2 regions of the Geodermatophilus sp. CPCC 206100 genome follow, and region 1 is predicted to be linked to the other one. Evidence: riboswitches for the same ligand, from Rfam matches in the RefSeq annotation. Region 1 holds a riboswitch; the other holds the start of a gene.

The links. A riboswitch is a leader RNA that binds a small molecule or an ion and turns the genes downstream of it on or off. The one in region 1 is predicted to bind cobalamin.
Region 2: it holds a riboswitch for cobalamin, as region 1 does, so the genes downstream of both, PGN05_RS22340 (ABC transporter substrate-binding protein) here and PGN05_RS04480 (ribonucleoside-diphosphate reductase subunit alpha) in region 1, are expected to answer to the same signal.

What each region holds. Positions count from the first base shown of each region.
Region 1 is NZ_JAQISV010000008.1:68,690-82,920, forward strand. It holds gene PGN05_RS04435 (APC family permease) at 1-337, opposite strand, end outside; gene PGN05_RS04440 (cache domain-containing protein) at 476-1,186, opposite strand; gene PGN05_RS04445 (FadR/GntR family transcriptional regulator) at 1,183-1,971, opposite strand; gene PGN05_RS04450 ((Fe-S)-binding protein) at 2,098-3,609, shown strand; gene PGN05_RS04455 (FAD-binding oxidoreductase) at 3,612-5,165, shown strand; gene PGN05_RS04460 (hypothetical protein) at 5,152-5,475, shown strand; gene PGN05_RS04465 (gamma-aminobutyraldehyde dehydrogenase) at 5,576-7,021, shown strand; gene PGN05_RS04470 (ester cyclase) at 7,067-7,495, opposite strand; gene PGN05_RS04475 (ribonucleotide-diphosphate reductase subunit beta) at 7,629-8,627, opposite strand; gene PGN05_RS04480 (ribonucleoside-diphosphate reductase subunit alpha) at 8,657-11,038, opposite strand; cobalamin riboswitch at 11,157-11,375, opposite strand; gene PGN05_RS04485 (SDR family NAD(P)-dependent oxidoreductase) at 11,493-12,290, shown strand; gene PGN05_RS04490 (thioredoxin family protein) at 12,311-12,655, opposite strand; gene PGN05_RS04495 (oxygenase MpaB family protein) at 12,666-13,589, opposite strand; gene PGN05_RS04500 (SRPBCC family protein) at 13,629-14,120, opposite strand; gene PGN05_RS04505 (ArsR/SmtB family transcription factor) at 14,117-14,231, opposite strand, start outside.
Region 2 is NZ_JAQISV010000056.1:14,983-29,213, forward strand. It holds gene PGN05_RS22275 (hypothetical protein) at 1-435, opposite strand, end outside; gene PGN05_RS22280 (methylated-DNA--[protein]-cysteine S-methyltransferase) at 525-1,010, shown strand; gene PGN05_RS22285 (AzlD domain-containing protein) at 1,020-1,337, opposite strand; gene PGN05_RS22290 (AzlC family ABC transporter permease) at 1,334-2,035, opposite strand; gene PGN05_RS22295 (Mrp/NBP35 family ATP-binding protein) at 2,217-3,368, shown strand; gene PGN05_RS22300 (twin-arginine translocase TatA/TatE family subunit) at 3,428-3,823, opposite strand; gene PGN05_RS22305 (S1C family serine protease) at 3,916-5,421, opposite strand; gene PGN05_RS22310 (anti-sigma factor family protein) at 5,523-6,116, opposite strand; gene sigE (RNA polymerase sigma factor SigE) at 6,113-6,727, opposite strand; gene PGN05_RS22320 (O-methyltransferase) at 7,001-7,651, shown strand; gene PGN05_RS22325 (2'-5' RNA ligase family protein) at 7,648-8,148, opposite strand; gene glgC (glucose-1-phosphate adenylyltransferase) at 8,225-9,445, opposite strand; gene glgA (glycogen synthase) at 9,519-10,703, shown strand; cobalamin riboswitch at 10,720-10,849, shown strand; gene PGN05_RS22340 (ABC transporter substrate-binding protein) at 10,922-11,863, shown strand; gene PGN05_RS22345 (FecCD family ABC transporter permease) at 11,877-12,965, shown strand; gene PGN05_RS22350 (ABC transporter ATP-binding protein) at 12,962-13,765, shown strand; gene PGN05_RS22355 (GAF domain-containing protein) at 13,820-14,231, shown strand, end outside.

The DNA of each region.
Region 1 (14,231 bases):
AGACGATCCAGGCGTAGCGCCGGTTCCACAGCCGCCGGGTCCACGGGTAGATGCCACCGGCCAGCGGGTACTGCGACACCACCTCACCGAAGACCAGCGCGACCAGCAGCTGGCCGATGCCCACGATGACGATCCACCAGATGGCGGGCGGACCGCCGATCGACAGGCTGAAGGCGAACAGCGAGTACACGCCGACCAGCGGGGAGAGGTAGGTGAACCCGAGGGCCATGTTGGCCCACAGGCCCATGCTGCGCTCGAACTCCCCCGAGTAGCCGAGGGCGGCCAGCTGCTCCTCGTCGGCCGAGGAGGCCCGGGGGTGGTGCGCGGAAGTGGTCACCGACATCTCCTGGGATCGGCGGGACCCCGGGTCCCCCTCGTCGCCGGGGCCGTGCTCCAGCTCACATGACGCGGCAAAACGTATAGAGCCATAGTTCATCCGGGCAAGGGCCCGGTGAGCGGCTCGTCGGGCGGCCGGTCAGCCGCGGAGCAGGCGGTCGGCGCCGTCCACCGGGAACAGCCGCCAGGGCACCCCGGCCACCGGCGTCCCCTCGCCGGGGAGGTCGGTGTCGGGCCGCAGCAGCGCGCCGACCAGCCGGGCGGCCGACGTCGACAGCACCACCCGGCCCTCGTCGTTGACGAGCACGAACGGGGACACGTCGGCACCGAGGAGGCCGAGCAGGGAGGCCTCGAACCGGCTCACGGGGACGTCGGCGCCCACGACGCCGAGGAACCGCCCGCCGTGGAGCACCGGCTCGGTCAGCGTGAACAGGTAGCGACCGGTGCCGTGCACGTCCACGTAGGGGCCGACGACGTGCCGCCGGCCGGTGCACCGCGGGACGTCGAACCACTCGGTCGACGTGTAGTCGTAGAAGCCGAGGCTGGACGGGCGGAGGTCGGGGTGCAGCGCCACCAGCCGCCCGCCGGCCGGGTCGACCTGCCACCAGAGCAGGCGCAGCCCGACGCCGTCCTCCGGCCGCGGCGCCACGATCAGCCCCAGTCCGACGGCCAGCTGGCCGGGCGTCGCGAGCAGCTCGCGGGCCGCGTCCTCCAGCCGGCCCGGGCCCGCTCCCGCCAGGTCGCGCACCACCGGGAGCGCGGCCGCCTGCAGCCGGTGCACCTCGGCGAAGACCTCCTCGACGACCGCCGCCACGTCCGCGGCGAGCAGCGCCGTCCCGGTCGCGGTCACCCGGCCGCCTCCGCACCGGACGCGACCGCGGAGCTCCCGGCGGCCCGCAGCCGGCGCAGGCACAGGTCGACCGACCAGGCGGTGCGGGTGTCCACGTGCTCGGCGGCGAGCTCGCGGGCCCGCGCGGGGTCCCGGTCGTCGATCGCGTCCACGACGGCCCGGTGGCCGCTGACCACCACCTCGAGCAGCCGCGGATCCGAGGCCGGCGGCCAGGGCAGCTGACCCAGCTCGAGGTGCAGGTCCATCTCCTGCATCGTCAGCCGGACCGACTGCGCGCAGGCGGCCAGCTCCACGTAGAACCGCCCGTCGGCCCGGCGCTGGCCGGTCGGGGTGTCCTCCCGCGCCAGCCGGTCGACGATCTCGCGCAGCCGCGCGATCTCGCGGGCCGAGGCGCGGGAGGCAGCCAGCCGGGCGGCCGCGGACGCCACCGCGCTGTGGACGTCGCCGAGCTCGCGCAGGTCGGTGGTGGCGAGGTCGGCCAGCCGGGCGTCGGCCAGCTCGGCGAGGACGTCGTCGCGGGCGCGGACGAAGCTGCCGCCACCGCGGCCCCGGCGGGTCTCCACCAGCCCCAGCCGGCGCAGCTCCGCCAGGGCCTCGCGCAGCGTCATGGTGGAGACGTTGAGCATGGTGGCCAGGTCGGTCTCCGCGGGCAGCTGCTCGCCGTCGCCCAGCAGCCCGAGCGCGATGGCGCTGCCGACCCGGCGCACCACGGCCTCGCTGCGCAGCGCGCCGTCGTCCAGGGGCGCGAAGACGGCACGGCGGGCGTCGCCGCTGAGCAGTTGCACGCTCGCCTCCTGCCACCCGGGGACCCGAGTGTGGCACCCGAGAACCCCGGCGCTTAACCGTTGAGTCCATAGGTTTGCCTCGTTAGCGTGACGGACGCCCCAGCCGCCTGTGACGAGGAGCACGCAGTGACACAGGTCCAGCCCGAACGGGCGTCCGAGGGAGCACCCCGGGTCGACGCCCTCTCCGAGCCGTTCACACCGGGCGCCCCGTCCAACTCGCCGGAGCTGGCGGACTTCCCGGAGACGCTCGCCGGCCCGCTCCCGCCGCCACGGCAGGACCCGAGGACGGCCGCGTTCGTCGAGCAGTGGCGCAACACCTCGTACAACTGCTTCTCCTCGGGCCACAAGTTCTGCCGTGAGGTCTGCCCCGTCACCCAGGTCGAGCGCAACGAGTCGTGGACGCCGACCGCCTTCCACGCCAACGTCGTCGCGATGGAGCGCGGTGAGCTCGACATCGCCGACATCGCCGCCGACTACGTCAACTGCACCCAGTGCGGGGCGTGCGAGCTGCGCTGCCCCAACACCCTGTTCACCGGCGACTTCTACCGCTTCCGCACCCGCACCGTCGACGTGGTCAAGGCGGTGCGCTCGCTGGCGGTGGAGAGCGGCGTGCACCAGCCCAACTGGCAGGTGTGGAACGAGCGCACCGACCTGCGGACCCACGAGCCGGTCCTCGGGGAGACCCCGGTCAGTCAGGAGCGGGTGCGGGACTGGGCCGAGGGCCTGGACATCCCCGTCGGCGGGGAGACCGTCCTGTTCGTGGACTGCGAGGCGGCGTTCTACCGGACGTCGGTGCCGCGGGCGGTGGCCCAGGCGCTGCAGATGGCCGGCTACGAGTTCGGCCTCATGGGCGAGCAGTGGTGCTGCGGCGGCCCGGCCGCGGAGATGGGCTACGCCGAGCAGGCGCAGCGCTTCGCCCGCCACAACCTGGACGACTGGCACGCCACGGGCACCAAGCGGGTCCTGGTGCTCGACCCGCACGACTACATCAGCTTCACCGAGGACTACCCGAGGTACTTCGGCGAGGAGTTCGACATCGAGGTCGTGCTGGTCATCGAGGTGCTGGCGCAGCTGCTGCGCGAGGGCCGGCTGACCCCGTCCGTGCCGGTCGACCGGGCGATCACGTACCACGACCCGTGCCGGCTCAACAAGCGCAAGGGGATCTGGGCCGAGCCGCGCGAGCTGCTGCGCGCCATCCCCGGCCTGCGGTTCGAGGACGTCGACCGGGTGACCCAGTGGTCCTACTGCTCGGGCGGCGGGGGTGGCCTGCCGGTCGAGAAGCCGGAGCTGACCGCGAAGATCAGCGCGATGCGGCTCGAGCGGGCCGCCGAGCTCGACGTCGACACCCTGGTCAGCGCCTGCCCGTGGTCGGAGCGGCCGCTGTCGGAGGCCGGCGACGCGCAGGACATCGACGTCGTCGACCTGCACGAGCTGTTCGCCCAGTCGCTCGGCATCAGCGTCGGCGGGTCCCGCGGGGACGTCGGCGACCGGCGGCTGGCCCAGGAGCGCACCGGCGTCCCCGGCCGGGCCCGTCGGGCTCGCGGCGGGAACGGCGGGTGCGGCGGCGGGTGCGGCGGCGGGTGCGGCGGTGCCACCAGTGGATCGGGCAACGGCGGCTGCGGGTGCGGGGGGCACTGACCATGACGATCACCGAACCGGCGCCGTTCACCACCGAGCCGCTCAGCGAGGACCGGCTGAACGAGCTGGTCGCGGCCCTGCGGCCGGTCCTGGCCGACGACCAGCTGCTGCTGGCCAAGACCGACCGCTACAACCGCGCCCGGGTGCCCGCGCCGTTCCCGGTGCACCGCTGGTCCGAGCGCGTCCCCGACGTCGTGGTGATGCCCACCTCCACCGAGCAGGTGGCGGCCGTGGTGCGGATCGCCAACGAGCTGCGCATCCCCGTCGTCCCCCGCGACGGCGGCACCGGCCTGACCGACGGCGCGGTGCCGCACCGCCGCGGCATCGTCGTCGACGTCAAGAAGATGAACCAGATCCACGAGCTGGACCTGGTCAACCGGACCGTCACCGTCGGCACCGGCATCAACATGCTCAAGCTCAACGAGCGGCTGGCCCCGCACGGGCTGTTCTACCCGGACGACCCGGCGTCCTACCCGTGCTCCCTGGTCGGCGGGCGGATCGGCACCAGCGGCTGGTCGCTCATCGGCTCCCGGTACGGGCACACCCGCGACCTGGTGCTCAGCTTCGACCACGTGCTGCCCACCGGCGAGGTCCTGCACGTGGGCGACGGCATCGGCCGGAAGATCAGCAAGAGCTCCAGCGGCTACCAGCTCAAGCACCTGTTCATGGGCCACCAGGGCACGCTGGGCATCGCGACCAAGGCGACGCTCAAGCTGTTCCCGAAGCCCGAGGCCGAGCTCTCGCCGTTCTGGGCGTTCGACGACTACGAGGCCGCGCACGCCTGCACCGGCGCCCTCGCCCGGGCCGGGGTGGCCACCTTCGCCGGGGCGGTGCTCTTCGACGAGCACAAGGTCGCCTACCTGCGCCGCGACGACGAGGCCTACATCCCCCAGCCGGCCGACGTCCGCGCGCTGGTGTGCGCGGTCATGTACGGCTACGAGGACGAGGTCCGCGCCGGCGGGAAGCGGCTGTTCCGCATCGCCCGGGAGCACGGCGCCCGCTACCTCGGCGACGAGATCTCCGAGGGCGACTGGGCGGCCCGGCACGACCGGTACGCCACGCCGCTGCACGGGCGGACCAAGGACGGCCAGGTCATCCCGATGTCCTGGCACTGCGAGGACGCGGCGGTGAACTTCTCCGCCGTCCCGGCGGTCAGCCGCGCCTGGCACGAGATCCTCGCCGACCTGCGGCGGAAGACCGACGTCTTCGACGACTGGGGGATGTTCGCCTACACCTCGACGGCCACCGGCGTGGACTACCTGACCGAGATCGACGTCGGCATCTGGGAGCAGCGCCTGGACGACGCGGCCTGGGCGGCCTGGGTGCAGGCCAAGCGGGACATCGCCGCGGTGGCGCTGGCCTCCGGCGGCTCGATGAGCGCCTGCCACGGGTCCTGCCGCGAGGGTGAGGTCGACCTCCTCCCGGAGGAGCTCGGCAAGGGGTTCGACGTGATGCTCGAGGTCAAGCGCGCGCTGGACCCGAACAACGTCATGAACCCGGGCAAGTACCTGCTCGACCGCGCCTACGGGAGGGACACCACCGATGAGGGACGTTGACGAGGGCCCGGACGGCGACCCCGCGCCCGCGGCCACGGCGCCGTACCGGTTCGCCGAGCAGCACACCCCACCGGCGCCACAGCGGGCCAGCGAAGTGGCGCAGACGACCTTCGAGCACGTCTACGAGGTCGACCCGCGACTGATGCAGGAGCACGTGCTCCAGCAGGTCTTCCCCAACTGGGACACGCTGCGGATCATGCGCAGCCGGCACGACCACCTCACCTGGATGCACCAGCACTTCGCGGAGAAGGTGGTCACCGGCTCCGAGATCCTGGCGGAGGTGGAGCGGGAGACCCCGCCGCCCCGGTAGACGACTCCCCCACCGGCCGGGGCAACCGCGAGCTGCCCCGGCCGGCGCGTTCGCTGCGACCATCCCCCGTGTGCACGACCCCGAGCCGAGAGGGAACTCCATGAGCGAGAAGCTGGAGCTGCGCAACTTCGTCGGCGGCGAGCACGTCGACGCCACCGACGGCCGGCGGATGGACCTGGTCGACCCCACCACGGGCGAGGTGTTCGCCTCCGCGCCCGTCTCCGGGGACGGGGACGTCGACCGCGCCTACGCCGCGGCGGCCGGCGCCTTCGAGGGGTGGCGGGACGCGACGCCGTCGGATCGGTCGCTGGCGCTGTTCCGGTTCGCCGACGCCATCGAGTCGCACGCCGAGGAGCTGGTGGCGCTGGAGAGCCGCAACACCGGCAAGCCGATCGGGCTGACCGCGAGCGAGGAGATCCCGCCGATGGTCGACCAGATCCGCTTCTTCGCCGGCGCGGCGCGCAACCTGGAGGGCAAGGCGGCCGCGGAGTACATGGCCGGGCACACGTCGTTCGTCCGCCGCGAGCCGGTCGGCGTGATCGGCCAGGTCACGCCGTGGAACTACCCGATGATGATGGCGGTCTGGAAGTTCGCGCCGGCGATCGCCGCGGGCAACACCGTCGTCCTCAAGCCGTCGGACACCACCCCGGCCACGACGCTGCGGATGGCCGAGCTCGCCGCGGAGTTCCTCCCGCCCGGCGTCCTCAACGTCATCTGCGGCGACCGCGACACCGGACGGGCCCTGGTGGAGCACCGCACCCCGCGGATGGTCTCCATCACCGGGTCGGTGCGCGCCGGCATGCAGGTCGCCGAGACCGCGGCCCGCGACGTCAAGCGGGTGCACCTCGAGCTCGGCGGCAAGGCACCGGTCGTCGTCTTCGACGACGCCGACCTCGAGGCCGCCGCCGAGGCGATCGCGGTGGCCGGCTACTTCAACGCCGGCCAGGACTGCACCGCCGCCACCCGGGTGCTGGCCGGGCCGGGCATCCACGACGACTTCGTCGCCGCGCTCACCGAGCAGGCGCGCAGCACCGCCACCACGTACGAGAAGGGCGCCGGGGACGCCGACGCCCTCGTCCCGCCGGTCAACAACGCCACCCAGCTGGCCCACGTCACCGGCTTTCTGGACCGGGCGCCGGACCACGCCGAGATCACCGCCGGCGGGCACCGGCAGGGCGACCGCGGGTTCTTCGTCGAGCCGACCGTCGTCGCGGGGCTCCGCCAGGACGACGAGATGGTGCAACGGGAGATCTTCGGCCCGGTCATCACCGTGCAGCGGTTCTCCGACGAGGACCAGGCGCTGGCGTGGGCCAACGGCGTCGAGTACGGACTGGCCTCCTCGGTCTGGACGAGGGACTTCGGCCGGGCCATGCGGATGAGCAAGCAGCTGGACTTCGGCTGCGTGTGGATCAACACCCACATCCCCCTGGTCGCCGAGATGCCGCACGGCGGCTTCAAGCACTCGGGCTACGGCAAGGACCTGTCGATGTACGGGTTCGAGGACTACACCCGCATCAAGCACGTCATGGCCAACATCGAATCCTGAGCGCGACGGGCCCCGGTCGGTAGAGGACCGGGGCCCCGCCGCCCGTCAGGAGGCGGGCACCAGCCGGACGGCGTCCAGGGCGGCGAGCGCACCGAGCTCGTCGGCGACCATGACGATCTCGCTGATCCGGCCGCCGGTGAGCGTCAGGACGTCGATGACGCGCAGTTCCAGGTGCCGGCCGGTCGGGGGCAGAGGGCCGGCCGCAGTCTGCAGCGGACCCACCTGCCGGCCACCCATGCGGAAGGCCACCGCCAGCCGGTCGCCGTCCTCGACGACCGCGACGACCCGGCGCTCGACCTGCTCGAACGTCCCCTGCACGGCGCGCGCACGGGTCACGAGGTCGGCGACGGTCAGCGTCCGGCCGTTGACCGTGACCGGGTCGGTGTAGAGCGCGCGGAAGGCCCCCTGCGCGGTGGCGTCGTCCGCCAGCGGCTCGGTCCAGAGCCGCAGCAGCGCCTCGACGTCGAACGGCACCGTGCCATGGTGGCGCGTCCGGGGAACCGGCACCAGACCGGCGCCGCCGGAGGCCGAGGCCCGCCCGGGCCCTCCGCGTGGCCACGAGGGCCGGATCTCCCGGGCCCTCGTGGCCACGGAGGCCGGACGGGGGTCAGAAGTCGGTGTCGTCGAAGGACACCGAGCCCGGCACGCCCACCTGGTAGGCCGAGACCCGCCGCTCGAAGAAGTTCGACAGCTCCTGCACGTCCTGCAGCTCCATGAACCTGAACGGGTTGTGCGCGCCGTAGCGGGGCGGGATGCCCAGCAGCTCCAGCCGCCGGTCGGCCACGTGCTCCAGGTAGGCCCGCATGTCGGGCAGGCTCATCCCGGGCACGCCGCCGCCGAGCAGGTCCTCGGCGAACCGGTACTCGCAGTCCACGGCCTCGGCCAGCATCGCGCTGACCTCCGCCTCCAGCTCGTCGTCCCAGAGGTCGGGCTCCTCGCGCCGGACGGTCTCGACGACGTCGAAGGCGAAGGCCATGTGCATCGACTCGTCGCGGAACACCCAGTTGGTGCCGCTGGCCAGCCCGTTGAGCAGGCCGCGGGAGCGGAGGAAGTAGACGTAGGCGAAGGCGCCGTAGAAGAACAGCCCCTCGATGCAGGCGGCGAAGCAGATCAGGTTGAGCAGGAACGCCCGCCGGTCGTCGCGGGTGCGCAGCTGGTCGAGCTCGCCCAGGGAGTCGATCCAGCGGAAGCAGAAGTCGGCCTTGCGCTTGATCGACGGGATGCTCTCCACCGCGGCGAACGCCGCGTGCCGCTCGGTCTCGTCGGGCACGTAGGTGTCCAGCAGGGTCAGGTAGAACTGGACGTGCACCGCCTCCTCGAACAGCTGCCGGGACAGGTACAGCCGGCCCTCGGGCGAGTTGACGTGCTGGTAGAGGTTGAGCACCAGGTTGTTCGCCACGATGGTGTCGCCGGTCGCGAAGAAGGCGACCAGCCGGCTGACCAGGTGCCGCTCGGCCGGGCTGAGCCGGGCCAGGTCGGCCAGGTCGGAGTGCAGGTCGACCTCCTCGACGGTCCAGGTGTTCTTGATGGCGTCGCGGAAGCGGTCGTAGAAGTGCGGGTAGCGCATGGGCCGCAGGGTCAGCTCCATGCCCGGGTCGAGCAGCACAGGGGTGTCTCCCTCGGGTCGGACGGCGGTCACTGGCAGGCCTCGCAGCTCTCCGGGTTCTCCAGCGAGCAGGCGAGGGCGTCGGCCGCGGACGGCGTCGTCACCCCGACGGTGGCCTGCTGGATGCGGGTCGCCGGGCGCGAGCGCAGGTAGTAGGTGCTCTTGAGCCCCGCCTTCCAGGCGTAGAGGTACATCGAGGAGAGCTTCCCGATGGTCGGGCTGGCCAGGAACAGGTTCAGCGACTGGCTCTGGTCGACGTAGGGGGCGCGGGCGGCGGCGAGGTCGATGAGCGCCTTCTGCGGCAGCTCCCACGCCGTCCGGAACAGCTGCCGGGTCTCCGCCGGCAGGTCGGTCAGCCCCTGCACCGACCCCTCGGCCCGCTTCAGCGCCTCGCGGGTCCGCTCGTCCCAGACCCCGAGCGCCTTGAGCTCGGCGACCAGGGCGGCGTTGACCTGGAGGAACTCCCCCGACAGCGTCTCGCGCTTGAACAGGTTGGACACCTGCGGCTCGATGCACTCGTAGCAGCCGGCGATCGAGGCGATCGTCGCCGTCGGGGCGATGGCCACCAGCAGGGAGTTGCGCAGGCCCGACGCGGCCACCGCGGCGCGCAGCCGGTCCCAGCGCTCCGTCTGGGCCGGGACGACGCCCCACAGGTCCGGCTGCAGCACCCCGTCGGCCGCGCGGGTGTCGGCGTAGGCCGGGTGCGGACCGGACTCCCCGGCCAGCGCGACCGAGGTCTCCAGCGCGGTCAGGTACACCTCCTCGGCGATGCGGGTCGACAGCTCCCGCGCCGCGTCCCCGTCGAACGGCAGCCGCAGCGCGAAGAAGACGTCCTGCAGGCCCATGACCCCGAGGCCCACCGGCCGCCACCGCGGGTTGCTCGCCGCGGCCTCCGCCGACGGGTAGTGGTTGATGTCGACGACCCGGTCGAGGAAGCCGACCGCCGTCCGCACCGTGGCCCGCAGCCGGTCCCAGTCGACGCCGGTCGCGGTGCCGTCGGCCGCGCGCGCCAGGTGGGCGGCGAGGTTGACCGAGCCGAGGTTGCACACCGCGGTCTCGGTGTCGCTGGAGACCTCGACGATCTCGGTGCACAGGTTGGACAGGTGGACGACGTTGCCCGGCCGCGCGGTCTGGTTGCAGGTGCGGTTGGCGGCGTCCTTGAACGTCATCCAGCCGTTCCCGGTCTGGGCGAGGGTGCGCATCATCCGCCCGTACAGGTCGCGCGCGGGCACCTGGCGCACGAACCGGCCGGCCGCCTCGGCCGCGCGGTAGGCCCGGTCGAACTCCTCGCCCCACAGGTCGGGCAGCTCGGGCACCTCGTCGGGGTCGACCAGCGACCAGGCCTCGTCAGCCTCGACCCGGCGCATGAACTCGTCGGGCACCCAGTTGGCGAGGTTGAGGTCGTGGGTCCGGCGGGCGTCCTCCCCGGTGTTGTCCCGCAGCTCGAGGAACTCCTCGACGTCGGGGTGCCACGGCTCCAGGTAGACGCAGGCCGCGCCCTTGCGCCGGCCGCCCTGGTTGACCGCCGCCACCGAGGCGTTGAGGGTGCGCAGCCAGGGCACGATGCCGTTGGACCGGCCGTTGGTGCCGCGGATCAGCGCGCCGCGGGAGCGCACCCGCGACCACGAGATGCCGATGCCGCCGGCGAACTTCGACAGCGCCGCCACCTGCGCGTACCGGGAGTAGATCGAGCCCAGCTCGTCCCGCGGGGAGTCCACGAGGTAGCAGGAGCTCATCTGGGTGTGCCGCGTGCCGGAGTTGAACAGCGTCGGCGAGCTCGGCAGGTAGGCCAGCGAGCTCATCAGCCGGTAGAAGCCGATCGCCTCGACCGGCGTCCGGGACAGCCCGCAGGCCACCCGCAGCAGCCAGTACTGCGGCGTCTCCACGACCAGCCGGGTGACCGGGTGCCGCAGCAGGTACCGGTCGGCCACGGTGCGCAGCCCAAAGTACTCGAAGCGGCGGTCGGCGTCGGCGTCGACGGCGTCGTCCAGCTTGCGGGCGTGCCGGGCGACGAAGGCCGCCGTCGCGTCGCCGATCAGGCCCTCGGCGTGCCCGAGGGCGATGCTCTGGCTGAACGAGGCGATGCCCTGGCCGGCGACCTCCTTGCGCACGTAGTTGGCCAGCAGCCGGGCGGCCAGCCGCGAGTACTCCGGCTCCTCGCCGGTCATCTCGGCCGCGGTCTGGATCGACAGCCGGTCCAGCTCGGCGCTGGTGGCACCGTCGTAGAGGCCGCTGATGGTGCGGGTGGCCACGCGCAGCGGATCGACCCAGGAGAGGTCGTCACACCACCGCTCGACGGCCTTGACGATCTTGTTGACGTCGACCGGCTCCAGGTCGCCGCTGCGCTTGCGCACCTGCATGGGACTGCGCGGGGCGGCCGGCGCCTGGGCCGGCTGGTCGGTGAGGGTCATCTGCTCGCTCGCTCCTCGTGAGCTCCCGGAGTCCGGGCGAGGAGGAGGCCGCCAGCCCCGGACACGGCCGGGGCTGTCCGACGGACCCGATCCCCGAGGTCCCGGACGACCGCGCACGGGCGTGCGCGGTGCGGCTGGCAGGTCTTCGGACTCGCGGGCGCGCCGGCTCTCGCCGGCTCCTACTGGCCGTCGCTTCCCAGGTGCAGTGCACACCCAGTGCCTGTGACGGCGGTCGTTCCCACTCACCGCTGCGGGACAGTCCCGGATTCCCACCGGGTTCCCTCTTGCCCCGGTCCGCTCGAGGAGAGCGGCCCGGACCAGCTGCAGGACCACCATATGAGGGGGTGCCGACAGGTTCTGACACCACGGGTGGGACGGCGTGTCCCGGTGACAGCCCGGCTCCGCCGGCGCACCATCGCCCGTGCCCCCCTCCCCACGACCCGGAGGAGCCCCCGTGGACCTGCAGCTGACCGGCAAGCGCGCGATCGTCACCGGCGCCAGCCGCGGCATCGGCCTCGCCGTGGCCGACGCCCTCGCCGCGGAGGGGGTCGACGTGGCGCTGGTCGCCCGGGACGCCGACGCGCTCACGGCGGCGGCCGAGCGGGTGCGCCGGCACGGCCGGACCGCGCTCCCCTGCCCGGCGGACACCCGGGACGACGACGCCGTGCGCGGGGTGGTCGAGCGGGTGGTGGCCGAGCTCGGCGGGGTGGACGTGCTGGTCAACGCGGCTGCGCGGCCGGCCTCCGCCGGTCCGGTGCCGCCGCTGGCGGAGGTGTCCGACGACGACGTCCGTGCCGAGGTGGAGACCAAGGTGCTCGGCTACCTGCGCTGCGCGCGGGCGGTCGCCCCGCACATGGTCGCGGCCGGCTGGGGCCGGATCGTCAACATCAGCGGGCTCAACGCGCTGCGGACCGGCTCGCTGGTCGGGTCGGTGCGCAACGTCGCGGTGGCCGCGATGACGGCCAACCTCGCCGACGAGCTCGGGCCGGCCGGGATCACGGTGACCGTCGTCCACCCCGGGATCACCGTGACCGAGCGGCGGGCCCGGTCGATCGCCGACCAGGCCGCAGCCCAGGGCCGGACCGCGGAGGAGGTCGAGCGCGCCCTGGCCGCGGGCACCAGCATCGGCCGGCTGGTGACCGCGGCCGAGGTGGCCGACGTCGTCACCTTCCTGGCCTCACCGCGCAGCGCCGGGATCACCGGCTCCGCCGTCGCGGTCGGCGGCGGGACCCGGGGCACCATCCACTACTGAGGGGCCGAGCCGGGCTCGGCTCAGCGCTCCGGGAACTGCTCCCGGACCGCGGCCATGTCCAGCTCCCGCACGGTGTCGAGCAGCAGCTCCACCGAGTCGGCCGGCAGCGCGCCCGGCTCGGCGAAGACGAGGACGCCGTCCCGGTAGACCAGCAGCGTCGGCACCGCCCGCACGCCCACCGCCGCGACGAGGGCGGGCTCCTGCTCGGCGTCCACGGTCGCGAACACGACGTCGGGATGGCGGTCGGCCACCGCCCCCAGCGCCGCCGTGAGCCCCCGGCTCGGCGCGTACCAGGGAGCCCGGACGTCGACGACGACGATGCCGGCGGCGACCGTGGCCGCGTAGTCCTGCCCGGAGAGGGTCACCGCGGGCACCTCAGCCTCCCCTCACCCACGCCGGCGCCGGTCCCCGCCCGAGCCGCCAGCGCGCGGCCTCCTCCGACGGGCTGCGCGGGCCCAGCACCAGCTGCAGCCCGCGCAACTGGGCGCGGGTCACCGGCAGCCGGAGGACGTCGCGGCCGCGGCCCGGCACGCCCGCGCAGCCGGCCATCACCGGCGAGACGAGCAACCCGGCCGCCCCGGCGAGCCCCCCGTAGAAGACCTGCTCGGCCGCGCCCAGGCCGGGCGGCGCGGTGAGGAACGCCCGCACCTCGGGCGGCACCGGCTCCAGCACCGGCCGGTACGCCGCCAGTGCCTCGGCCAGCCCGGCCGCGGTCTCCGGCAGGTCGGTGGCGCCCAGCGCGCGGGCGCTGCGGGCCCACTCGGCCACGTAGGTGTCGGGCCAGCGCCGTCCGAAGCAGGCCGGCGCGGGCCGGCCGACCGACCGCTGGGCGGCCAGGAAGGCGTCGGTGAAGGCGAGGTGCACCCAGCGCAGCAGGTCGGGGTCGCCGGCGGAGTAGGGCCGGCCGGCTGCGTCGACGCCGCGGACGACGGTGTGCCGGCCACGCACCCGGGCCGCCTCCCGCTCCGCCAGCTCCGCCGAGCCGAACGTGGTCACCACCAGCCACCGGGCGGTGCCGGCCAGCCGAGCCCAGGGGTCGTCGAGGTAGGCCGAGTGCCGCTGGACCCCGGCCAGCGCCCGCGGGTGGGCAGCCTGGCCCAGGAGGGCGGCCACCCCGCCGACCAGCGTGGCGAGGTCGCCGTGGACCCACCAGACGACGCCGTCGGGCTCGAACCAGCCCGGCCCCTCGCCGACCGTCGCGATGTCCCGGACCCAGCCGGGAGCGCCGTCGGGGTCCCCCGACACGCGGGCCCGGAACCGCGCGCGCACGGCCTCGGGCAGCGCGGTTCCGACGGGCACGCCCCCACCGTGCCAGCCGGACCGCGTCTCCGCTCGGCGTCACACGGAGGCGAGCAGCACCTCGTCGATCTGGCCGACCGACAGGGTCAGGCCCTCGGCCATGCCCATGGCCAGCACCTGCTCCATCTGCTCCAGCGTGGCGAACCGCGACCGCACGGTCATCCGCGTGCCGGCGGGCGTCTCCTCGAGGTCCACGCGGGCGTGGGTCGTCGGCATGCCGTCGGCCGGTCGGCCCTCCGCGTCGCCGAACCCGTCCTCGAACTCGAGGGACCGCGGCTCGTCGAGCGCCACGAAGCGCCACCAGCCGTACGCCTTCTCGCCGTCGGGCCCGGTCATGTAGTAGCGGGAGGTGCCGCCCACCACGACGTCGTGCTCGACGAAGGTGGCCGGGAAGGTGGGCGGGCCCCACCAGCGCTGCAGCTGCTGCGGGTCGGTCCAGACCTGCCACACCCGGGCCGGCGGGGCGGCGAGCTCCGCGACGACGGTGAGGGTGAGCTGCTCGGGGTCCTGCGTGGTGCTGACGACGGTCATCGTGGGTCTGCTCCCTCGGGATCGGCGAGGACCTCCTCGAGGCGGCCGATCCGGCCGCGCCAGAGCTCCTCGAGCTCACCGAGCAGCTGCGCGGCCGCCCGGACGGTGCCG
Region 2 (14,231 bases), on a different contig from region 1:
GAGGACCGCTCCCCCGGCCAGCACGATGCCCGCGGCGCCGGCCAGGAGCGCGCCCGCCGGCCACCCCGGCCGCCGGGTCGCCCGGTGCACCGCCGCCGCGACCGGGGGAACGGCGGTGGCCGAGAGCACCAGCCAGGCCACCAGCAGCCGGTTCCAGCCGAAGCCGAGGACCAGCGCCGCCCACGCGTAGTAGGCCACGCTCATCGCGGCGAAGAAGACCGCCGCACGGACGGCCGCGGCGCGGCCCGTGGGCGCCGCGCGGCCGACCAGCGCGACCGCCAGCACCCACGCCGCCGGGTAGCTGCCGAGGTCGGCGGCCCAGACCTGGCCCGACTCGTCGGCCGCCTTGGCCGCGATCCCGGCGAGCACCCCGGCCAGCGCGGCCGCCGCCAGCCGGCGGGTGACGACGGCCGGTGAGGTGCTGGTCGCGGTCACCGCCGCATCGTCGGCCAGGCGCTCCGGGCAGCGGGAGCGACCCGCCGCAGCCGCCCGGTTCCGTCGTCCCCCTGCGGCACGATCGACCCGTGACCCGCACGCACACCGTCATCGGGTCGCCGATCGGCCCGCTGACGGCGGTGACCGAGGACGGCGTCCTGGTCACGCTGTCCATGGACTCCCCGGGGAGCCGCCCCGACGACGTGTTCGGCGCCCGGGACGACGCGGGCTGCCCCGACGTCGTCCGCCAGCTCGGGGAGTACTTCGCCGGCGAGCGCACGGCGTTCGACCTCCGGCTGCGGCCCGCGGGGAACGACCTCCAGCTGGCCGTCTGGCGGCTGATGGCGGAGATCCCCTACGGCGAGACCCGCTCCTACGGCTCCCTCGCCCGCCGGCTCGGCGACCCGGCGCTCGCCCAGGCGGTGGGCACGGCCTGCGGGCGCAACCCGCTGCCGGTCGTGCTGCCCTGCCACCGCGTGATCGGGGCCGACGGGAGCCTCGTCGGCTTCGGTGGCGGCCTGCACCGCAAGCGGTTCCTCCTCGACCTCGAGCAGCGCGACCGGCGGCTGTTCTGAGGCCCCCGGTCAGCCGGCGAGGACGTGCACCAGCGCGCCGGTGGCCCCGGCCGCCAGGAGGACGACGATGAACGGGGCCCGCAGCGCCAGCGCCAGCGCCGCCACCGCCAGCCCGGCCAGCCGCCCGTCGACGACGAGCGCGCCGTCGGACGTCGCGGCCTGGACGGCGACCAGCGCGGCCAGCAGGGCCGCCGGCACGAAGTCGACGACGCGGGTGACCCACGGGTGCTCCACCCACGCGGCGGGCACCGAGAGCCCGGCGAGCTTGAGCAGGTAGCAGCCCAGGGACGCCGCCACGACCGTCGCCCACAGCGCGGTGCCGCTCACGCCGCACCCTCCGAGGCCACCCGCGGCCGCGGCCGCCCGGCCAGTACCACCGCGACGACCGCCGCGATCACCTGCAGGCCGGCGGGCACGAACGGGGTCAGTGCCAGCGCCACGACCGCTCCCCCCACCGCCACCCGCCGCTGCACCGCCGCCTCGGGGAACGACCGCTGCAGCCGCGGCCACAGCAGGGCCAGGAACGCGGCCGGGACGACGGCGTCGAGCGCGGCCAGGGCGGCGCCGGACAGCGCGGCCGCGCCGAGCGAGCCCACGATCGTGGTGGCGTTCCAGACCAGGAAGATCGTGCCGCCGCCGGTGAGGAAGGCCAGCCGGGCCAGCGCCCGGTCGGGCGCGGCGATCGCCAGCGCGGTCGTCTCGTCGATGACCCAGTGCGCGGCCCCGACCCGGCGCAGCACGCCGCGCGGCCGCAGCAGCGGGACCAGCCGGACGCCGTAGACGGTGTTGCGGGTGCCGAGCAGCAGCGCGCTGCCGACAGCGGCCAGTCCGCTGCCGCCGGCACCGAGGACGCCGACCAGGGCGAACTGGGAGGCGCCGGTGAACATCAGCAGCGACATCGTCATCGCCTGCCACAGGTCCAGCCCCGCGGCGTCGGCCGCGGCCCCGAAGGCCGCGCCGTAGAGGCCGACGGCCAGCCCCAGGCCCACCGCGTCGCGCAGGGTGGCGGAACGGTCGGCGGGCACGGCCCGAGGTTAGGACCGGCCACCGACGCCGTGATCGCCGGCTGGTGCGTACCGGATCACCCCGCGGGCCGGAGGCAGGACCCGCCGGCCGCCGTACAGTGGCAGGAGACCCGTGTGCGCAGGTCGCCGCCGCTCTCGGCGGCCCGGTTCGGGTCCCCCGCCGAAGGAGACAGACGCAACGATGTCCGCCCCGCTGACCGGTACGCCGGCGCTCGACGCCGTCAACGCCGCGCTGGCCACCGTCCAGGACCCGGAGATCAACCGCCCGCTCACCGAGCTGGGCATGGTCAAGGACGTCCAGATCGCCGAGGACGGCACCGTCCGGGTCGAGGTCTACCTCACCGTCTCCGGCTGCCCGATGCGCGAGACGATCACCAACCGGGTCACCCAGGCCGTCTCCGCCGTCCCCGGCGTCCGGGCGGTCCAGGTCGGCCTCGACGTCATGAACGACGAGCAGCGTGCCGAGCTGCGCCGCACCGTCCGCGGCACCGACGCCGCCGACCCGGTCATCCCCTTCGCCCAGCCGGGCTCGCTGACCCGCGTCTACGCCGTCGCGTCCGGCAAGGGGGGCGTCGGCAAGTCCTCGGTCACCGTCAACCTGGCCGCCGCGCTGGCCAAGCGCGGCCTGTCGGTGGGGGTGGTGGACGCCGACATCTACGGCCACTCGGTGCCGCGGATGCTCGGGGTCGACGACAAGCCCACCCAGGTCGACAACATGATCATGCCGCCGCAGGCCTACGGCGTGAAGGTCATCTCGATCGGCATGTTCACCCCGGGCAACACCCCCGTCGTCTGGCGCGGGCCGATGCTGCACCGGGCGCTGCAGCAGTTCCTCGCCGACGTGTGGTGGGGCGACCTCGACGTCCTGCTGCTGGACCTGCCCCCGGGCACCGGCGACGTCGCGATCTCCATCGCCCAGCTGCTGCCCAACGCCGAGATCCTCGTCGTCACCACGCCGCAGCTGGCCGCCGCCGAGGTGGCCGAGCGGGCCGGCGCCATCGCCACCCAGACCCACCAGCAGGTCGTCGGCGTCATCGAGAACATGTCGTGGCTCGACCTCCCCGACGGCTCCCGCATGGAGGTGTTCGGCTCCGGCGGCGGCGAGGCGGTCTCCGACGCGCTGACCCGCACCCTCGGCGCCCGCGTGCCCCTGCTCGGTCAGATCCCGCTGGACACCCGGGTCCGCGAGGCCGGCGACGCCGGTGCGCCGGTCGTGCTCGCCGAGCCGGGCTCGTCGGCGGCGAAGGCGCTGGCCGCGATCGCCGACGGCCTGGCCACCCGCCAGCGGGGCCTGTCCGGGATGTCGCTGGGGCTCACGCCGGTCCGCCGCTGACCCGAGCGCTGCCGAGGCCGGTCCCCCCTCGCGGGGGCCGGCCTCCGCCGTTCGGCGACCTAGGTGGCGTCGGGGTCGAACGGCGGCGGCGTGCTGGCGTCGCGGGTGCGCACGGCGTCCCGCGCGGCGACCGCGGCGCCGGCTCCGGCCTTGGTCAGCCCCGCGGAGCCGGAGGCGCTCGCCCGGCGGATCGGCGGGGCGTCGTCGTCGGCGAGCAGCTGGTTGCGGATGAACGTCTTGGGGTGGTACTGCCGCAGGTCGAGGTCCCGCAGCTTGGCGAAGTCGTCACCGAGGGACTCGTCCACCTGGGCGCGGACGCCGGTGATGGCCGAGCGGGCCTTCTTGATGCCGGCGGCGGCGTCCTTCGCGAGGTCGGGCAGCCGCTCGGGGCCGAAGACGAAGAGCGCCACCAGCGCCAGGACGATGATCTCGCCCCAGCCGATCGAGTCGAACACGCGGCTCTCCCTCCTGCTCCGGGCCCCCCGGCCGCAGGACTCCAGACTAGGTCGCCCGGAGTCCGGGGTCAGTGCCCAGTCCGGGGGGTGTCTCAGGCCTCGTCGAGGACCGCGTCCACCCTGGTCGAGGACCCGTTGCGGATCAACTCGATGGTCACCGTCTCGCCGGGCTCGTGCGCGTCGATCGCGACCACCAGCTCCTCGGAGCTGCCCACCGGTTCGTCGTCGACCGCGATCACGACGTCCTGCTCCCGGATGCCGGCCTCGGCCGCGGCGCTGCCCGGCTCGACGTTGACGACCAGGGCGCCGTCCCGCGTGCCGTCGGTGACCGAGCGGGCGTTCACCCCGAGCGCGGCGTGGACCGCCCGCCCGGTGGTGATCAGCTGCTGGGCGATGTCGCGGGCGGTGTCGATCGGGATGGCGAACCCGAGCCCCACGCTGCCGCCGCCCAGCGAGGCGATGGCGGTGTTGATGCCGATCAGCTCGCCGGAGGCGTTGACCAGGGCACCGCCGGAGTTGCCGGGGTTGATCGGGGCGTCGGTCTGCACCGCGCTGATCACGGCGTTGGTGTCGCTGCCCTCCCCGGACAGCCGCACCGGCCGGTCCAGGGCGCTGACGATCCCGCTGGTCACCGTGCTCGCCAGGCCGAGCGGGGAGCCGACCGCCACGACCGGGTCGCCGACGACGACCGATCCGGAGCTACCGAGGGCGGCGGTGAGCAGGCCGGGCTTCTCCACCTTGAGGACGGCGACGTCGCTGGCCGGGTCGCGGCCGACGATGCGGGCCGCCGAGCCGCTGCCGTCGGAGAAGACCGCGCGGATCTCGGCCCCCTCCACCCCGTCGGCGCCGGAGATCACGTGGTTGTTCGTGACGATGTAGCCGTTCTCGCCGTCGATGACGACCCCGGACCCGGTCGCCCCCGCCTCCCCCAGCCGCACCTCGACCGAGACGACGGTCGGGGTGACGCGAGCGGCGATGTCGGAGACGGAGCCGGGCTCCCGGGCGATGCCCTCGTCGGTCGTGTTGAGCTGGGTGCCCGCGGCCAGGAGCGGCTCCTCGTCCGCGGTCCGGGTCAGCAGGTAGCCGGCCGCGCCGCCCGCGGCGCCGACCAGCAGGACGGCCAGCAGCGCGACGACCCACAGCCGGACCGAGAGGTCGCGCAGCCGCAGCCGCCGGCGCCCCCGGGCGTCGACGACGAGCGGGCCCTCCTGCTCCTGGGGCTCCTCGAACACCGCCGGACCGGTGAGGCCGGCCGGCGCGTGCGGGTCACGCCAGGGGTCGGTGCGGGCGTCGGGCTTCCACCACGGCCCGGTCGCGGTGCGCCGTCGTCCGGGCCGCCCGCCGGGGGGTTCCTGCAGTCCGCGCTGGCCGGAGCCGGACGGCGCGAAGGCCCGCAGCACCGCCTCCGGGGGTGGGGGCGGCAGCGGGCGCGGCGGCGGGCTGGGGCGGTCGCCGGCGAAGCTGCCGGAGATCGCCGCGGGCCGGCCGAAGGCGGCCTGCTGGGCCGGGCTCGGGGGCGGGGTGGGCGCGACGGCCGGGCGCAGCGAGGCCGGGGGCGGGTCGAAACCGCCGACGCCGTCCCGGGGGCGCGCGAACACCTCGTCGGGGACCGGGGCGTCGGTCGCGGGGCGCGACTCGTCCGGGGTCTGCGGGTTCTCGGGCAGCGGGTCCTCCCCGGACGGGGTGTCGGTGCGGTCGTTCAGGGCGTTCCGCCCGGCGTGCCGGGTGCCCCGGTCCTCCCCGAGCCCACGGTCATCGCCCGGACCACCGGCGGCACGATCTCGCTGCGCACCCCGGACGGGGAGTCGGCGACCGAGGCCGGCACGGGGCGGTCGCGATCGGCGCCCGCGGCCGGCAGGTTGAGGGCGAGGACGGCGACCCCGAGCCCGAGGCCGGCCAGCGCGCCCCCGACGCCGCGGCGCAGCCAGCGGGCGTGGTGCGGCCGGTCGGGGGCCGCCGCGGGCGGGGCGAGCGGCACGGACCAGGAGCCGGAGGAGCCGCTGACGGTCAGGGAGCCGGGCCCGGCGCTCAGCGAGCCCAGCCCCGGACCGGTGCCGGGGACGTCGGTGGTGAAGGGGATGGCCCGCAGCCGGGACAGCAGGTCGCCGGGCACCGCGACCTCCGAGCAGGTGTGCAGCGCCTCCTTGGCCTCCCGCTGGGCCTGCACGGCCATGCGGCACTGGGCGCAGCCGGCCAGGTGCCGGGCCGCGCGGGCCGCGGGCCCCCCGGCGAGCTCGCCGTCGACCAGGGCGGCGATCGCCTCCTGCGCGAGGTGGCTCTCGGGGATGTTCACCCCGCGCCTCCCTCGACGGCGACCCCCTCGACGGCACCGGCTCCGGCCGCTCCCGGCCGGCGGGGGGCGAGGTGGGCCAGCGCCTCACGCAGCTGGACCCGGCCGCGGTGGATCCGGCTGCGCACCGTGCCGAGCTTGATGCCCAGCGTCGCCGCGATCTCCTCGTACGTCAGGCCCTCGATGTCGCAGAGGACGACGGCGACGCGGAACTCCGGGGAGAGCGCGTCGAGGGCCGCCTGCACCTGCGGGTCGAGGTGGGTGTCGGAGTAGACCTGCTCGGGGCTGGGTGCGGTGCCGGGCAGTCGCTCGGTGTCCTCGGGCAGCGCGTCGAAGCGGATCCGCTGGCGGCGGCGGACCATGTCGAGGAAGAGATTGGTCGTGATGCGGTGCAGCCAGCCCTCGAAGGTGCCCGGCGAGAAGTCGGCCAGCGAGCGGAAGACCCGGACGAAGGTCTCCTGGGTCAGGTCCTCGGCGTCCTGCGGGTTGCCCGAGAGGCGGTAGGCCAGCCGGTAGACGCGCGCGGAGTGGTCGCGCACGACCTGCTCCCACGTCGGAGCCACCCAGACGTCGGCGCCGGCGTCGGCCAGGGCGGGGACGGAGGGCTCGGACACGCCTCCAGGATCGCAGACGGAGGCGGTCGACGGCCCTCCGGGATCGGCGGGTCGGGGACGGACGGCTCGCTCGGGGCGCACGTCGTGATCAACGGGCCGCCCGCAGGGCGGTGTTCCCGTTCACAGGACACTCACAGTTCCGCCGGTCGCGGCGGGCCGGGCTCGGTGGGACCACTACCCTCGCCCGGTGATGAGCGCCGCGAGGACGACGGGCGAGCGAGCATCGCAGCGAGCGCCGGCGAGCGAGGAGCGGAACGAGCCCGGAGTCGAGCAGTGAGCGCCGAGGGGTCGCGGCCGGACCGGAGCGGGGCCGCGTACGCCGACCGCTTCGCCACCGAGACCCCCGCCCTCGTGGCCGCGCGCTCGCGCGCCTCGCGGCTGGCCGGCCCGGCGCCGGTCGAGCCCGCGGTGGGCGCGACGCTCGCCGTCCTGGCCGCCGGCGGGAACGCCCGCGCGGTGGTCTCCATCGGCAGCGGCGGCGGGGTGGTCGGGCTCTGGCTGCTGGAGGGCATGCGCTCCGACGGCGTCCTCACCGCGCTGGACGGCGACCCCGAGCAGCTGCGCGCCGCGCGGCGGGCGTTCACCGAGGCCGGCTTCCCCGCCGGCCGGACGCGGATGATCTTCGGGACCCCGGGCGAGGTCCTCCCGCGGCTGTCGCCGGGCGCCTACGACCTGGTGGTCTGCGCCGGCGCCCCCACCGACTACGCGGCGCAGCTCGGTGCGCTGCTGGACCTGGTGCGGGTCGGCGGCACGCTGGTCTGCCACGGCCTGCTGGAGGGCGACCGGATCGCCGACCGGTCCGCCCGCGACGAGCAGACCGTCACCTGGCGGGAGCTGGCCCGCGCCGTCCGGGAGCACGAGGACCTCACGTCCGCCGTCCTGCCCATCGGCGCCGGGCTGCTCGTCGCGACCCGCCGCCGCTAGCCGAACGGGAACCCGGCCACGGGCTCCCAGGGCCCGCCGAGGTAGCGCCACAGCCCCAGCCCCGTGGCGCCCACCGTGCCGGGGACGAACTCCGCGGCGAGCCGGTCGCGCAGGGCCCGGGCGACCGCGGGCTCGACCTTGTTCTGCACGGTGACGTGCGGGGCGTGCCGCTGCTGGTCCTGCCGGGTGAGCCAGGGTCCCCAGACGGCCGCCAGCCCGCTCCGCAACGCCGCGAGCTCGGCGGACTCGAGGGTGTAGGCGACCCCGCGGCCGAGCAGCCGGAGGCCGGTGACGGCCACGTCGAACGGCGGCCGGCCGGCTGCGGCGGCCAGGTCGGCGGTGACGGCGTCCTCGTGCTCACCGGGCAGCGCGTGGAACAGCGTGACGTGCGCGGTCAGGTGGTTGCGCTCCCGCGGGAAGTGCTCGGCCCGCAACCGGTCGAACCGCTCCTGGGCCCCCGGCTCCAGCAGCAACGTGACGATCAGAGGGTCGGCCACGTTCCGCTCAACCTTCCGGCCCCGTCCCGGGTCCCCGCCCTGAGCTCGCGAGGGGTGGGGAGGACGGGGTCCTCTTTCAGACGACGGCCCGGGCGCCCTTGCCGAGGACGGTGACCCCGCCGGCGCTGACGTGGTAGCGCTCGGCGTCCCCGATGAGGTCGACACCGATGCGCGCCCAGGCGGGGACGACGACGTTCTTGTCGAGGATGGCCCGGCGCACGTAGGCGCCCTCCCCGACGTAGACGCCGTCCATGAGGACGCTGTCCTCCACCCGCGCGCCCCGCTCGACCCGCACGCCCGGCGCGATCACCGAGTTGTGCACCGAGCCGCCGCCGATGATCGCGCCCGCGCTGACCATCGACTCCTCCGCGCGCCCGCCGAGGACGAACTTCGCCGGCGGCAGCTGCGGCGGGGAGGTGAGGATCGGCCAGCGGTCGTTGTAGAGGTTGAAGATCGGCGTCACCGACACGAGGTCCATGTGGGCGTCGAAGTAGGAGTCGATCGTCCCGACGTCCCGCCAGTAGCCGTGGTCGCGCTCGCTGGCGCCCGGGACGATGTTGGTGGAGAAGTCGTAGACCCACGCATCCCCGGCGTCGGCCAGCATCGGCATGATCGAGCCGCCCATGTCGTGCGCCGAGTCCTCGTCCTCGGCGTCGGCGCGCAGCGCCTCGAGCAGGGCGTCGGTGGTGAACACGTAGTTGCCCATGGAGGCGAAGCTCTCCTCGGGCGAGTCCGGCAGCCCCGGCGGGTCGGCGGGCTTCTCCAGGAAGCCGCGCACCTTCCCGTCGGCGGCGGCGTCGATGACGCCGAACTCGGTGGCCTCGGCCCGCGGCACCCGCAGGCCGGCGATGGTCACCCCCGCGCCGGTCTGCACGTGCTGGTCGATCATCTGCGCCGGGTCCATGCGGTAGACGTGGTCGGCGCCGAACACCATGACGATGTCGGGCCGGGCGTCGTAGATGAGGTTCAGGCTCTGGAAGATCGCGTCGGCGCTGCCGGTGTACCAGCGCGGCCCGAGCCGCTGCTGCGCGGGCACGGGGGTGATGTAGTTGCCCAGCATCTGCGACAGCCGCCACGTCGTGGTGATGTGCCGGTCCAGGCTGTGGCTCTTGTACTGGGTGAGGACGGCGATCTGCCGCACCTCGGCGTTGACGAGGTTGGACAGCACGAAGTCGATCAGGCGGTAGTTGCCGCCGAAGGGCACCGCCGGTTTGGCCCGGTCCGCGGTCAGAGGAGCCAATCGCTTGCCCTCACCGCCGGCCAGGACGATGCCGAGAACCCGAGGACCGCCACGCATGCTCGGAACGTAGCCGCTGGTCGGGCCGTCCGCCGCACCGCGGTGCGCGGCCCCGCCCCCTAGGGTGAGCCGCGTGCGCATCGGGATGGTGACCCGCGAGTGGCCCCCGGACGTCTACGGCGGCGCGGGGGTCCACGTCGAGCACCTCGCCGCCGCGCTCCGCGCGCTGCCGGCCGGCCCCGAGCTCGCGGTCCACTGCTTCGGCGGCCCGCGGGCGGACGCGACCGGCCACGAGGTCCCGGCCGGGCTGCGGGAGGCCAACGGCGCGCTGCAGGCGCTGGGGGTGGACGTCGAGATCGCCGGCGCGCTGGCCGGCGTCGACCTGGTGCACAGCCACACCTGGTACGCCAACGCCGCGGGCCTGCTCGCCGGCCTGGTGCACGGGACGCCGCACGTGGTGACCGCGCACTCGCTGGAGCCGCGCCGGCCCTGGAAGGCCGACCAGCTCGGCGGCGGCTACCGGCTGTCGTCCTGGGTGGAGCGCACCGCGTACCTCGCGGCCGACGGGGTGATCGCGGTCAGCCACGGCATGCGCGCCGACGTGCTCGACGCCTACCCCGAGCTGGACCCGGCGCGGGTGCACGTCGTCGGCAACGGCGTGGACGCCGAGGCCTACCGCCCGGTCGACGACCCCGACGTGGTGCGGAGCCTGGGCGTGGACCCCGGCCGCCCCTACGCGCTGTTCGTCGGGCGGATCACCCGGCAGAAGGGCGTCGCCCACCTGCTGGCCGCCGCCGAGCAGCTGCCCGCCGACGCCGGGCTGGTGCTGTGCGCGGGAGCCGCGGACACCCCCGCCGAGCGGCAGCAGGTCGCCGACGCGGTGGCGGCGCTGCAGCGGCGGCGGACCGGCGTGGTGTGGATCGAGGCGATGCTGCCGCGCGAGCAGCTGGTCCCCCTCATCACCGGCGCCACCGTGTTCGTCGTCCCGTCGGTCTACGAGCCGCTGGGCATCGTGAACCTCGAGGCCGCCGCCTGCGGCACCGCCGTCGTCGCCAGCGCGGTCGGCGGCATCCCGGAGGTCGTCGCCGACGGCCGGACGGGGCTGCTGGTCCCCTACACGCCCGAGGACCCGGCCGCGTTCGAGGCGGGGCTGGCCGCGCGCGTGGCCGAGCTGCTCGCCGACCCGGGCCGCGCGGCCGCGATGGGCGCCGCCGGGCGCGAGCGGGTGCTGTCGGAGTTCGGCTGGCCGGCGATCGCGCAGCAGACGGTCGGCGTCTACTCCGCCGTCCTGGAGGGCCGGGCACCGGAACGGGCCTGACCCGCGCCGCTGGTACCTTTCCCTGGCCGGCTCCGGCCGGTGGCACACGACCAGCGAAGTCCGGTGAGAACCCGGCGCTGTCCCGCAACTGTGGTGGTCGCCCGTCGACCCGAGCCAGATCGCCTGCCGTGCGCCGTGTCTCGACCCTCGCGGCAGGGGTCGCGCATCGGGCGTGGGGCGCCCCGTGGGCGGCGTCGCCGCCTCCTGAGAGGCCTCCGTTGCCCCGCACGATCTCGCGCCGGCCCGTCGCCGCGCTGCTGCTCCCGCTCCTCCTCGTCCTGTCGGCCTGCGCCGACGACGGCTCCGGCGGCGACGCCGCCGGGTCCTCCCCCAGCCCGGCCGGCGCCGACTTCCCCGTCACGGTGACCGGCGACGACGGCGAGCTCACCCTGGAGGAGCGGCCGGAGTCGATCGTGTCGATGTCGGCCACCGCCACCGAGATGCTCTTCGCCGTGGGCGCCGGCGACCAGGTCGAGGCCGTCGACAGCACCTCGGACTTCCCGGCCGAGGCGCCGATCACCGACCTGTCGTCCTTCACGCCCAGCGCCGAGGCCATCGCCGCCTACTCCCCCGACCTGGTCGTGCTCAGCGACGACCTCAACGGGATCGTCGACGCCCTCGACGCCCTCCAGGTGCCCACCCTGCTGCTGAACGCCGCCACCAGCCTCGAGGAGAGCTACGCCCAGGTGGAGACCATCGGCGAGGCCACCGGCCACGCCGACGAGGCCGCCGACGTGGTGGCCGGCGTGCAGGACCGGATCGACGCCGCCGTGGCCTCGGTGCCGGCCGAGACCCAGGGCATGCGCGTCTACCACGAGCTGGACCCGAGCTTCTACTCCGCGACCAGCGAGACGTTCATCGGCGGCGTCTACACGCTCTTCGGGCTGGAGAACATCGCCGACGGCGCGGCCGACACCGCCGGCGGGTACCCGCAGCTGTCCGCCGAGTACGTGGTGGGCCAGGCGCCGGACCTCGTCGTCCTGGCCGACACGGTGTGCTGCGCGCAGGACGCCGCCACGCTCGCCCAGCGGCCGGCGTTCGACACCGTGCCCGCCGTCCAGCAGGGCCGGGTGCTCGAGGCCGACGACGCGATCGCCTCTCGGTGGGGGCCGCGGGTCGCGGACTTCGCCGAGGCCGTCGCCGGGGTCCTGAAGGGCTGACCGGCGGACGACGATGACGGCCACCCGAGGCGGCACCGACAGCGCGGCCGCACCCGCGCCTCCCCGCCGCCGGCACCGCGCCGGACGGGTGCTGTGGGGCTCGGGCGCCGCCCTGGTGCTGGCCATGCTGGCCGGCGTCTGGGTCGGCGCCCTGCCGCTGCCGCCCGGAGCCGTCGTCGCCACCCTCGCCGACCGCGCCCTCGGACCGCTGGGGATCGACGTCCCCGGCGGGCTCGAGGGCACCGGAGAGGCGGTGCTGCTGCAGCTGCGGCTGCCGCGGGTGGTGCTGGCCGCCCTCGTCGGCGCCGGGCTGGCCGTCTCCGGCGCCGCCTACCAGGGCGTGTTCCGCAACGCGCTGGCCGATCCGTACCTGCTCGGCGCGGCCGCCGGGGCCGGGCTCGGCGCCACCCTGGTGATCGCCTACTCGCCCGGGGCGTCGCTGGGCCCCTTCGGCGTCGTCCCGCTCGCCGCCTTCGCCGGTGCGCTGCTCGGCGTCGGGGCGGCGCTGGCCCTCGGCACCGCCGCCGGCGGATCGCACAGCGCCACCCTGCTGCTGGCCGGGGTCGCCGTGGCCTCGTTCCTGGCCGCGGCGCAGACGCTGGTGCAGCAGCAGAACACCGACGACCTGCGCGAGGTCTACGGCTGGCTGCTCGGCCAGCTGGGCCGGGCGCAGTGGTCCGACGTCGTGCTCGTGCTGCCCTACCTGGGCGTGGCCTGCCTGGTGCTGCTGCTCTGCGGACGGGCCCTCGACGTGCTGGCGGTCGGCGACGACGAGGCCCGCTCCCTCGGCGTCCACCCCGGGCGGCTGCGGCTGCTGGTCGTCGTCGCCGCCTCCCTCGCGGCCGCCTCCGCCGTGGCCGTGAGCGGGCTCATCGGCTTCGTCGGGCTGGTGGTCCCGCACATCGCCCGGCGGCTGGTCGGCGGCTCCCACGCCCGCGTGCTGCCGGCCGCCCTGCTTGCCGGTGGGGCGTTCCTGGTGCTGGCCGACCTCGTCGCCCGGGTGGTCCTGGCGCCCGCGGAGCTGCCGATCGGGGTCGTGACCGCGTTCGTCGGCGCCCCGTTCTTCGCCGGGCTGCTGTGGGTCGGGGCGCGGCACCGGTGACCGCCCCGGGCGGAGCGCGGGTCGAGGTCGTCGGGCTGTCGGCCGGCTACGGGCGCACCCGCGTGCTGTCCGACGTGCGGCTCGCGGTCGAGCCCGGCGGGTGGACGGCGGTCATCGGGCCCAACGGCTCGGGCAAGTCCACGCTGCTGCGGTCGGTGCTCTGCTTCCACCCGCACGAGGGCCTCGTCCGCGTCGACGGCGTCCCCACGAGCGGGATGCCCCGGCGGGAGCGCGCGCGGCAGCTGGCCTACGCCCCGCAACGGCCCGTCGTCCCGGAGGGGGTGACCACCGGGGACTACGTGACCCTGGGCCGCACGCCGCACCGGGCCCTGCTGTCGGCGCCCCGCCGGGTGGACCGGCAGGTGGTCGCGGACGTGATGGACCGCCTCGAGCTGGCCGGGCTGGCCGACCGGCTGGTGTCGACGCTGTCCGGCGGCGAGCAGCAGCGGGCGGTGCTCGCCCGGGCGCTGGCCCAGCAGCCCCGCGTGCTGCTGCTCGACGAGCCGACGGCGGCCCTCGACCTCGGCCACGCCCAGCAGGTGCTCGACCTGGTCGACCGGCTGCGCCGGCAGGACGGGCTCACCGTGCTGAGCACGCTGCACGACCTCAGCCTCGCCGGGCAGTACGCCGACCGCCTGGCGCTGCTGTCGGAGGGCCGCGTGGTCGCCGAGGGACGGCCGACCGACGTGCTGACCGCCGAGGCCCTGCACCGGCACTACGGCGCCCGGGCCGAGGTGGTCCCCGGCCCCTTCGGACCCGCCGTCCTCCCCCTCCGGGCGCCGGAGGACGACGGGGCCTGAACCGGCCACGCGAGATCATCCTGTGCGGAACAGGATCGTGCGGCACGATGAGACGTGTCGATCGCCGCGCGCTTCACCGCCGCGCTCCACCTGGAGAGCGATTCGGAGCTGGCCACCCCGGAGCTGCTCCCCGTGCGGCTGGCCCGGGCCTGCGCCCGGATGCTCGAGGTCGACGGGGCCGGCCTCAGCGTGCGTGACCCGGCGGGACGTCGGATCCCGCTCGGAGGGAGCTCCCACGACGCCGCCAACGCGGAGCGGCTGCAGTTCACCGCCGGCACCGGCCCGTGCGAGACCGCGCAGGAGAACCGGGAGCCGGTGTTCGCCGCGCTCGCCGACCTGCGCCGCCGCTGGCCGAGCTTCGCCGGCCTGCTGGTCGAGCGGACGCCCTTCTGCGCCGTGGTCGCCTTCCCGCTCGGGGAGACCCTGGCCGGCCCGGGCGCCCTCGACCTGTTCTTCGTCGACGAGG